DNA from 2 places in the Shewanella sp. WXL01 genome. Region 2 is predicted to be linked to the other one. Evidence: predicted binding sites of a transcription regulator. Region 2 holds the regulator's gene; the other holds the start of a gene.
What was found. Region 2 encodes NrdR, which represses ribonucleotide reductase genes. Its sites were predicted from a motif close to AAACACNANATNTNGTGTTT; they were not measured.
Positions count from the first base shown of each region.

Region 1: a site for NrdR is predicted at 2,308-2,327, ahead of nrdD (anaerobic ribonucleoside-triphosphate reductase). Genes of this name have one in related genera too.

Region 1 covers NZ_JAAIKQ010000002.1:519,384-524,026, forward strand. Annotated here, with positions in the region: gene G3R49_RS07410 (DEAD/DEAH box helicase) at 1-642, opposite strand, end outside; gene rssA (patatin-like phospholipase RssA) at 942-1,976, shown strand; gene nrdD (anaerobic ribonucleoside-triphosphate reductase) at 2,390-4,507, shown strand; gene nrdG (anaerobic ribonucleoside-triphosphate reductase-activating protein) at 4,507-4,643, shown strand, end outside.
Region 2 covers NZ_JAAIKQ010000001.1:937,154-941,796, forward strand. Annotated here, with positions in the region: gene glyA (serine hydroxymethyltransferase) at 148-1,401, shown strand; gene nrdR (transcriptional regulator NrdR) at 1,576-2,025, shown strand; gene ribD (bifunctional diaminohydroxyphosphoribosylaminopyrimidine deaminase/5-amino-6-(5-phosphoribosylamino)uracil reductase RibD) at 2,074-3,228, shown strand; gene G3R49_RS04050 (riboflavin synthase) at 3,268-3,930, shown strand; gene ribBA (bifunctional 3,4-dihydroxy-2-butanone-4-phosphate synthase/GTP cyclohydrolase II) at 4,088-4,643, shown strand, end outside.

The sequences.
Region 1 (4,643 bases), on a different contig from region 2:
ATGTGACTCGCCAATGGCAACATGGGCAGGCGAGTTAAGTAGCGTTTGGGCAATATCATCAATGTTGTCATGATCTAAAGTCGCTGAAAACATTAATGTTTGTCTACGTTTGTGGTCAGCGGCTTCATTGATTTGTTTTAATTGGTCAGCAAAGCCTAAATCAAGCATGCGGTCGGCTTCATCAAGAATAAGTAGCTCTAAACCGTTTAAGTAAAGGTGCTTTTGCGATAGGTGATCAGCAATACGACCTGGCGTTGCCACAATAAAGTGAGGATCGCGCGCCAATGCTTTAGCTTGGTCGTTAAAGTTCTCGCCACCTAAAATACTAACCGCTTTATATTGGGTATTGGCAACCAGCAAACGTAACTGGTTATATACCTGCTGCGCTAACTCGCGGGTAGGCAACAAGATAAGCGCTCGAGGATCGCGTTTGGTCAGGGCTTTTTTAGAAATAATGCGCTGCATAGCTGGCAGCAAGAAAGCCAGGGTTTTGCCAGATCCTGTTTTTGACGACGCCATTAGGTCTTTACCGGCTAATGCCACAGGAAGCGCTTGCTCCTGAATTGGTGTTGGACTGGTAAAGCCCATGTGTTCGACGGTTTCGAGTAGGCGTTTGTCTAAAGAAAAATCAGAAAATTGCAAAGGTTGTTCCCCTAAAAAATGCGAGCCAAGTATTATAACTGCATCCAATTACTATAGCTATGAAATAGGCGCAGAAATGGTGCGTGAGATGACAATTAGGTGAAGCTGTTATTTTTGTGGGTTAAATGTCATGTAAATTGTTGATGGAGCGCTCATAAAAAATGTGTGGTATCAGAAAATGCAGCAACAATAACGCTGTAAAAGCGCATAATATCTGTGCTTGGGTGATAGATTGTTTGAATCGGATAAATTCTGCTTTGGTAAGCTAGATCAGATAGTCGTAAAGTGAGGAAGTGTGAATGGCGCAAGGTGAGCAAATTGGCTCTTCAATGAGAATAGGTATCGCATTAGGCAGCGGTGCAGCCAAAGGTTGGGCGCATATTGGTGTATTTAAGGCGTTGGCTGAGTTGGGTATTTACCCTGACAAAGTCGCTGGATGCTCTGCCGGTGCCTTAGTTGGCGCAGCCTATTCAGCAGGTTTATTAGAGGAGCTGCAAGGCTGGGTGACCGGTTTTTCTAGCTGGGATATTGTTGGCTTAATGGATTTAAGCTGGCGCAAGGGCGGCATTATCAGCGGTGAGAAAGTGTTTGATGTGCTAGGTAGCCGAGTCGGTGATAAAAAGATTGAAGATCTTGATAAGCCTTTTGCTGCAGTTGCCACCGACCTCTACAGCGGTCAAGAAATTTGGTTTAGAGAGGGCGATTTACGTAACGCTGTTAAAGCCTCTTGTTCAATGCCCGGTTTTTTGCCGCCAGTAAAGCAGGGCAATCGTTGGCTAGTTGACGGCGCGGTAGTGAACCCAGTACCTGTATCGCTTAGCCGTGCGATGGATGTGGATTTTGTGATTGCAGTTGATTTACACGGACATCATGCTGAAACAGTTCATAATTTGCCACAACAAATGGCCAGTGAAGCAAGCTCCGTTAAGCCCGATGATTTTGAACATGAAAATGTGCAAGATAATGAGCAAACCCAAGCACAAGAGGCAGAGCACGATTGGAGTTTTGTGGATTTGTTGGGGCGTGGCAAAGAATACGTAAGTAACTTGTCTGAGAAGTTTAGTTTGAATGCGGCTGATATAGCTGGTGGGCAAGCAAAACAAGGGCGTAAATCAAACCCTGGCATGCTTGCGGTTATGACTCAATCCATGGAGATTTTAGAAGAGCGCCACAAACGAGCGCGGTTAATGGGCGACCCACCCGAGATTTGTATTATTCCTAATGTGGCGGGTATTGGCACCATGGAGTTTCACCGAGCTCAAGAAGCCATTGATGCAGGCTACCAAGCGGTTAAAGATGTTGAGCACATCCTTCGAGCAAAGTTGGGTGTTTAGCGCAGGTTTTATGTTTGTATTGCTAGTTGTTTGGTTATGTATCTGACTATTTTTTAGCATGATCTAACAATGTTAATCGCCTGTCATCTGACGGGCGATTTTCGTTTCTACGTTTGTTGGCCAATATGCGTGAACTTATACTTCTGGCAACAAATCACCTCTTGGTATGAGCAAAATCTGTTCAAATTAGACCTCCCTTAGCGTTCAATTCTGCCTTGGTCAAGTGGCAAATCTGGGTTCATTGCGTGGGTCAGCACAAATAAATTTAATCGTAATTTTACCCTTAAAAATATGATCCAGATCATAGCGTAATTTTGCATATTATCGCTTAATACACCACATCTTGTGTTCGTGATAAAAAATAAACATATATATAGTGTTGTTTAACAGCGCAGTTGAGGAGTAATTAATCTATGCTTGTTGTCATTAAAAGGGATGGTTGTCGTACTGCTTTTAACGGTGAACGTATTCGTGACGCCGTAATCGCAGCAATGGAGTCAGCAGGTCAATCTGATAACGATTACGCTCAAACGCTGGCGAGTGTGGTCGAGCAACAATTTGCTGCCGATCACGAAGTCGACATACACGAACTACAAAGCGCAGTTGAAAATGCGCTAATGTCTGGTCCATACAAAGAAGTGGCGCGTCACTATATTGAGTACCGTCATGATCGAGATGTGCGCCGTGAAGCTAAGAGTAAGCTAAACCGTGAAATTCGTGGTTTGGTTGAGCAAAGCGATAGCAGCCTACTAAACGAAAATGCTAATAAAGACGCTAAAGTGATCCCAACGCAGCGTGATTTATTAGCTGGTATTGTGGCTAAGCATTACGCTAAAACCCATTTACTACCTAAAGATGTGGTTGCTGCCCACGAGCGTGGCGATATTCACTACCACGATTTAGACTACGCACCATTTTTCCCAATGTTTAACTGTATGCTTATCGATCTTGAAGGCATGCTGACTAACGGTTTTAAAATGGGTAACGCTGAGATTGATACGCCTAAGTCAATTTCTACTGCGACAGCGGTTACTGCGCAGATCATTGCCCAAGTAGCCAGCCACATCTATGGCGGCACCACCATTAACCGCATTGATGAAGTGTTAGCCAAGTTTGTGCAAATTAGCTACCAAAAGCACCTTGCAACAGGTGAGCAGTGGAATATTGCTGATGTTGAAGCTTATGCCATGGCGCAAACCGAAAAAGAATGTCACGACGCATTCCAATCGCTTGAATATGAAGTCAATACTTTGCATACCGCGAACGGTCAAACGCCGTTTGTTACCTTTGGTTTTGGCTTAGGTACTAGCTGGGAAGCGCGCTTAATTCAAAAGTCTATTATGACTGTACGTATGGCTGGTTTAGGTAAAAACCATAAAACCGCAGTATTCCCTAAGCTAGTATTTGCCATTCGTGATGGTGTGAACCATAAAGCGGCTGATGAAAACTACGACATTAAGCAAATGGCGCTAAAATGTGCAAGCATGCGCATGTATCCAGATATTCTTAACTATGAGCAAGTTGAACGTGTCACTGGCTCATTCAAAACGCCTATGGGTTGCCGTTCATTCCTATCTGCATTTGAGCAAGATGGTGAGCTAGTGCATGAAGGTCGTAATAACCTAGGTGTTGTTAGCCTTAACCTGCCGCGCATTGCAATCGAAGCCAATGGCGATGAAGCTAAGTTCTATGAGCTGCTTGATGAGCGTTTAGCTATTTCACGCAAAGCATTAGATACCCGTATTGCTCGCCTTGTTGGTGTTAAAGCGCGTGTCGCACCAATCTTGTATATGGAAGGCGCTTGCGGCGTGCGCTTAAATGCCGACGATGATATCTCAGAAATCTTCAAAAATGGCCGTGCGTCAATTTCGCTAGGTTACATTGGTATACATGAAACCATTAATGCACTTTATGGTAATGACAAGCATGTATTTGATGATGAAGCGCTGCGTGAAAAAGCCTTAGATATCATCAAACACATGAAAAAAGCGATTCTAGCTTGGAAAGAAGAAACCGGTTACGGCTTTAGCTTATACAGCACCCCAAGTGAGAACCTATGCAGCCGTTTCTGCTCAATCGATGCTAAAGAGTTTGGCGTAGTTGAAGGTGTAACTGACAAAGGTTACTACACCAACAGCTTCCACCTAGATGTTGAAAAGAAAGTTAACCCATTCGATAAAATTGACTTTGAGCAACCATACCCAGAGTTAGCTAATGGTGGCTTTATTTGCTACGGCGAATACCCGAACATGCAGCACAACATTGAAGCGCTTGAACAGGTGTGGGACTACAGTTACTCACGCGTGCCTTACTACGGCACGAACACCCCAATTGATGAGTGTTATGACTGTGGCTTTGTGGGCGAGTTCAACTGTACTAGTAAAGGTTTTGTCTGCCCTAAATGTGGTAACCATGAGCCAAGCCGTGTGTCAGTTACCCGCCGCGTATGCGGATACTTAGGTAGCCCAGATGCACGGCCATTTAACTACGGCAAGCAAGAAGAAGTGAAACGCCGAGTGAAGCATATCTAATGCATTATCACGTTTACCATAGCGTTGATGTTGTTAACGGCAAGGGCACACGTTGCACCTTGTTCGTTAGCGGCTGCGAACACGCTTGCAAAGGTTGTTATAACCAGTCGACCTGGCGCGTGGACTCTGGTCATGA
Region 2 (4,643 bases):
TATCGCTGTGGTTTCAATAGGCAATCAAGCATGAATCGTTTTGAATTTAAAACACAGTGAATTTCATGTTATTTGGGGTGTGATTCAGCTCACTTGCAGAGTAGAATACCGCGCAACCCTATATATAAGAACTTGCTTGGAGTTAACATGCTTAAAAAAGCGATGAACATTGCCGATTATGATCCTCAGTTATTTAAAGCGATCGAAGACGAAACGCTTCGTCAAGAAGAGCACATCGAGCTAATTGCTTCTGAAAACTACACCAGTCCACGCGTAATGGAAGCGCAAGGTTCTCAGCTTACCAACAAATATGCAGAAGGTTACCCAGGCAAGCGTTACTACGGTGGTTGTGAGTATGTTGATACCGTTGAAACTCTAGCTATTGACCGTGTGAAAGAGCTATTTGGTGCAACTTACGCCAATGTTCAGCCGCATTCTGGTTCACAAGCTAATAGTGCGGTATTTATGGCGCTGCTTCAGCCAGGTGACACAGTTCTAGGTATGAATCTAGCTCACGGTGGTCACTTAACTCACGGCTCACCAGTAAACTTCTCTGGTAAGCTTTACAACATCATCCCTTACGGTATCGACGAGTCAGGCAAAATCGACTACGACGAAATGGAAAAGCTAGCTTTAGAGCACAAGCCTAAGATGATGATTGGTGGTTTCTCTGCATACTCAGGTATTGTTGACTGGGCGAGAATGCGTGAAATCGCTGATAAAATTGGTGCTTACCTATTCGTTGATATGGCGCACGTTGCTGGTTTAATTGCAGCTGGTGTATACCCAACGCCAATCCCACACGCGCACGTTGTGACGTCAACTACCCATAAAACGCTAGCTGGCCCACGCGGTGGTATCATTCTTTCTGCAGCAGACGATGAAGACTTATATAAGAAGCTAAACTCTGCAGTATTCCCAGGTGGCCAAGGTGGCCCACTAATGCATGTTATCGCAGGTAAAGCGGTTGCATTTAAAGAAGCGTTAGAGCCTGAGTTCAAAGTTTACCAACAGCAAGTGGTGAACAATGCTAAAGCTATGGTTGAAGTGTTCCTTGAGCGCGGTTACAAAATCGTTTCTGGTGGTACTGACAATCACCTAATGCTAGTTGACCTAATTGGTCGTGAGCTAACAGGTAAAGAAGCTGATGCAGCGCTTGGTAGCGCCAACATCACAGTAAACAAAAACTCAGTGCCAAATGATCCACGCTCACCGTTTGTGACTTCTGGTATCCGTATTGGGTCGCCAGCAATCACTCGCCGTGGCTTTAAAGAAGCTGAGTGTAAGCAGCTAACAACGTGGATCTGTGACATTCTTGATGATGCACAAAACCAAGATGTGATTGACCGTGTTAAAGCACAAGTGCTTGAGCTATGTGCTAAGTTCCCGGTTTACGCTTAATCAGCGCAATCATGCGTAGGGCGCTTGTGCTTTAGGTGCTTATGCTTTAGGTGCTTTTGCATAACGAGATAGAGGCGCAGTTTTTAGCCTTTCACCTTAACCTACTGCTGTAAATAAGATAAACTTCAATGGCCGCTAATGTTAGCGGCCATTTTGTTTTTCTGCGGAGGCACAATGCATTGCCCATTTTGTAGCGCGACAGATACTAAAGTTATTGATTCCAGATTAGTTGCAGACGGCCATCAGGTTAGACGCCGCCGTGAGTGTATGGAGTGTCACGAGCGATTCACCACTTTTGAAGGGGCGGAGCTGGTGATGCCACGAGTGATTAAGCAAGACGGCACTCGTCAGCCATTTGATGAAGAGAAGCTCCGCGGCGGTATGCTGCGCGCGGTTGAGAAGCGTCCAGTGTCAATGGATCAAATTGAGCAGTCACTGAGTAAAATCAAATCTATGTTACGTGCTACAGGCGAGCGGGAAGTCAACTCAGAGATGATAGGTAATCTAATGATGGATCAGCTGATGTCATTGGATAAAGTTGCCTATATTCGTTTTGCTTCTGTTTACCGCGCATTTGAAGATGTTTCCCAGTTTGGTGAGGCCATCGCTAAGCTACAAAAGTAGTGCCGGCACAAGAATAATCTCTTCTTAATATAGTTACTAGGACGTTCAATGCCCACTTGGTCGACATTCGACATGCAAATGATGACCCGTGCTATGCAGCTTGCTGAGCGCGGTCGCTATACCACTCGCCCAAACCCTTGTGTTGGCTGTGTGATAACTAAAGGCAACACTATTATTGCCGAGGATTATCACAAGGTGGCAGGGCAAGGCCACGCCGAAGCGAATGCGCTCAACACTCTTAAACAACAGCAAGTTAGCGCGCAGGGCGCGACGGCGTATGTCACCCTTGAACCTTGTAGCCATTATGGGCGCACGCCGCCATGCGCCGAGGCCTTAATTAATGCAAAAGTCGCCAGAGTGGTTGTTGCAGTATTAGATCCCAATCCACAAGTTGCAGGTCGCGGCATCAATATGCTTGAACAAGCGGGCATTCGAGTTGATGTGGGCTTGTTTGAAGCACAGGCTTATGCAATAAACCGCAGCTTTATGAAGCGCATGAAAACGAGCTTGCCTTGGGTGACAGTTAAGGTTGCCACCAGTTTAGATGGCAAAACTGCATTGAGTAATGGTGTGTCTAAATGGATCACTGGCCCAAAAGCTCGGCAAGATGTGCAGCGCCTGCGTGCTCAGCACTGCGCGCTTATAACAGGCGTCAACACTGTCACTATGGATGATCCAAGTCTCAATGTGCGTTATGACGAGTTAGGTAGCCTTAAAAATTCCCTTCATGAAACACAGATTCACCAACCGCTTAGGGTTGTGCTAGACACCCACGCGAGCTTAACGGCAGAATATCGGTTGTTTGCAATCGACTCCCCCATCTTGCTGGTGACTACAAAACCTTACCCTGAATTAGTAAAAAGCCAACTTCCATCACATGTCTCTGTTTTCAAGGCGGATTTAGATGATAAAGGTCGCATTAACTTGCAACAAGTTTTAGTACATTTGGGCGAATCTTGTAACTCGGTGTTTGTTGAGGCTGGCGCCACGTTGAGCGGCAGTTTTGTGGCGCAAAAATTAGTGGACGAGTTGGTGATATATCAGGCGCCGAAAATCCTCGGAAGCCAGGGCAGAAATATGCTTAACTTACCTGACTATTTACAAATGGATCAGCTTCCTGTTGGAGAAGTTGTTGAGCAAACAAGGGTAGGGCAAGACACCAAGATAGTGCTGCGCATGACTGGCAACGAGCAAACTAATTAGAAACTGAGTTTATAGAATAATTTTTCAAAGCGAGAGCATATGTTTACAGGGATAATTGAAGCCCTTGGTACCTTAACTAAGATTGAGCGCCAAAGTAATGATATCCGTTTGACGGTTGATAGCGGTAAGTTAGATCTTGGCGATGTAAAGCTAGGTGACAGTATTGCTACTAATGGTGTGTGTTTAACCGTAGTTGAGTGCTTAGCAAATGGTTATGTGGCAGACGTGTCTGCTGAAACGGTGGCGCTTACGGGTTTTGCAAACTATCAAGTTGGTCAAAAGGTCAATCTTGAAAAAGCAGTCACGGCTAATACGCGTCTTGGTGGTCATATGGTAAGTGGTCATGTGGACGGCATTGCCAAAGTGGTTAAGCGCGAAATGCGTGGTCAAGCAATTGAGTTTTGGCTTGATGCGCCAAAAGAGTTAGCGCGTTATATAGCCCATAAAGGCTCAATTACTATTGATGGTGTGAGCTTAACGGTGAATGAAGTTGATGGCAGTAAATTCCGCCTCACTATCGTGCCGCACACCGCAGCCGAAACCACGTTAACTAGCATGAAAGCTGGGGATAGCGTCAACATAGAGGTGGATTTAATTGCCCGCTATCTTGAAAGGTTGATGGACCCGAGTGCAGCCAAAGATGCAGGCGAACACTCAGGTGTAACCATGGAGCTGCTGGCAAAGTCAGGTTTTATGCGCTAGCTCAAGCGCCGCTTAGCAAGAGAAAAGCCGAAGTTTGCGGCAAAGATACAGAATAAATCAAACGCCTGAGCCTGATGCCAATTGGTATTAAAATGGTTCGGGTGACAATAATAGAGACAACAACTCTAAAACGAGCGACTAGCAAAAAGGTTTTTATATGGCGTTACACAGCATAGAAGAAATCATCGAAGATATTCGTCAGGGTAAGATGGTTATCTTGATGGATGATGAAGATAGGGAGAATGAAGGCGACCTCATTATGGCGTCTGAATGTGTTACTCCTGCAGCAATCAACTTTATGGCGACTTATGGCCGAGGGTTGATTTGCCAGACCATGACCAAAGAGCGTTGTCAGCAGCTAAATCTGCCGTTAATGGTAACCAATAATAACGCACAGTTTTCAACTAACTTCACGGTATCAATTGAAGCCGCTGAAGGCGTGACGACTGGTATTTCTGCCCATGACCGCGCAGTGACTGTGCAAGCGGCGGTAGCTAAAGATGCCAAAGCTGCCGATCTTGTTCAGCCAGGGCACATCTTCCCGTTAATGGCGCAAGATGGCGGCGTGTTAACCCGTGCAGGCCATACTGAAGCCGGTTGCGACCTAGCGCGTTTAGCTGGTTTTGAACCTTCAGGCGTGATTGTCGAAATTCTTAATGAAGACGGCACTATGGCGCGCATGCCAGACCTTGAAGTGTTCAGCGAAAAGCACG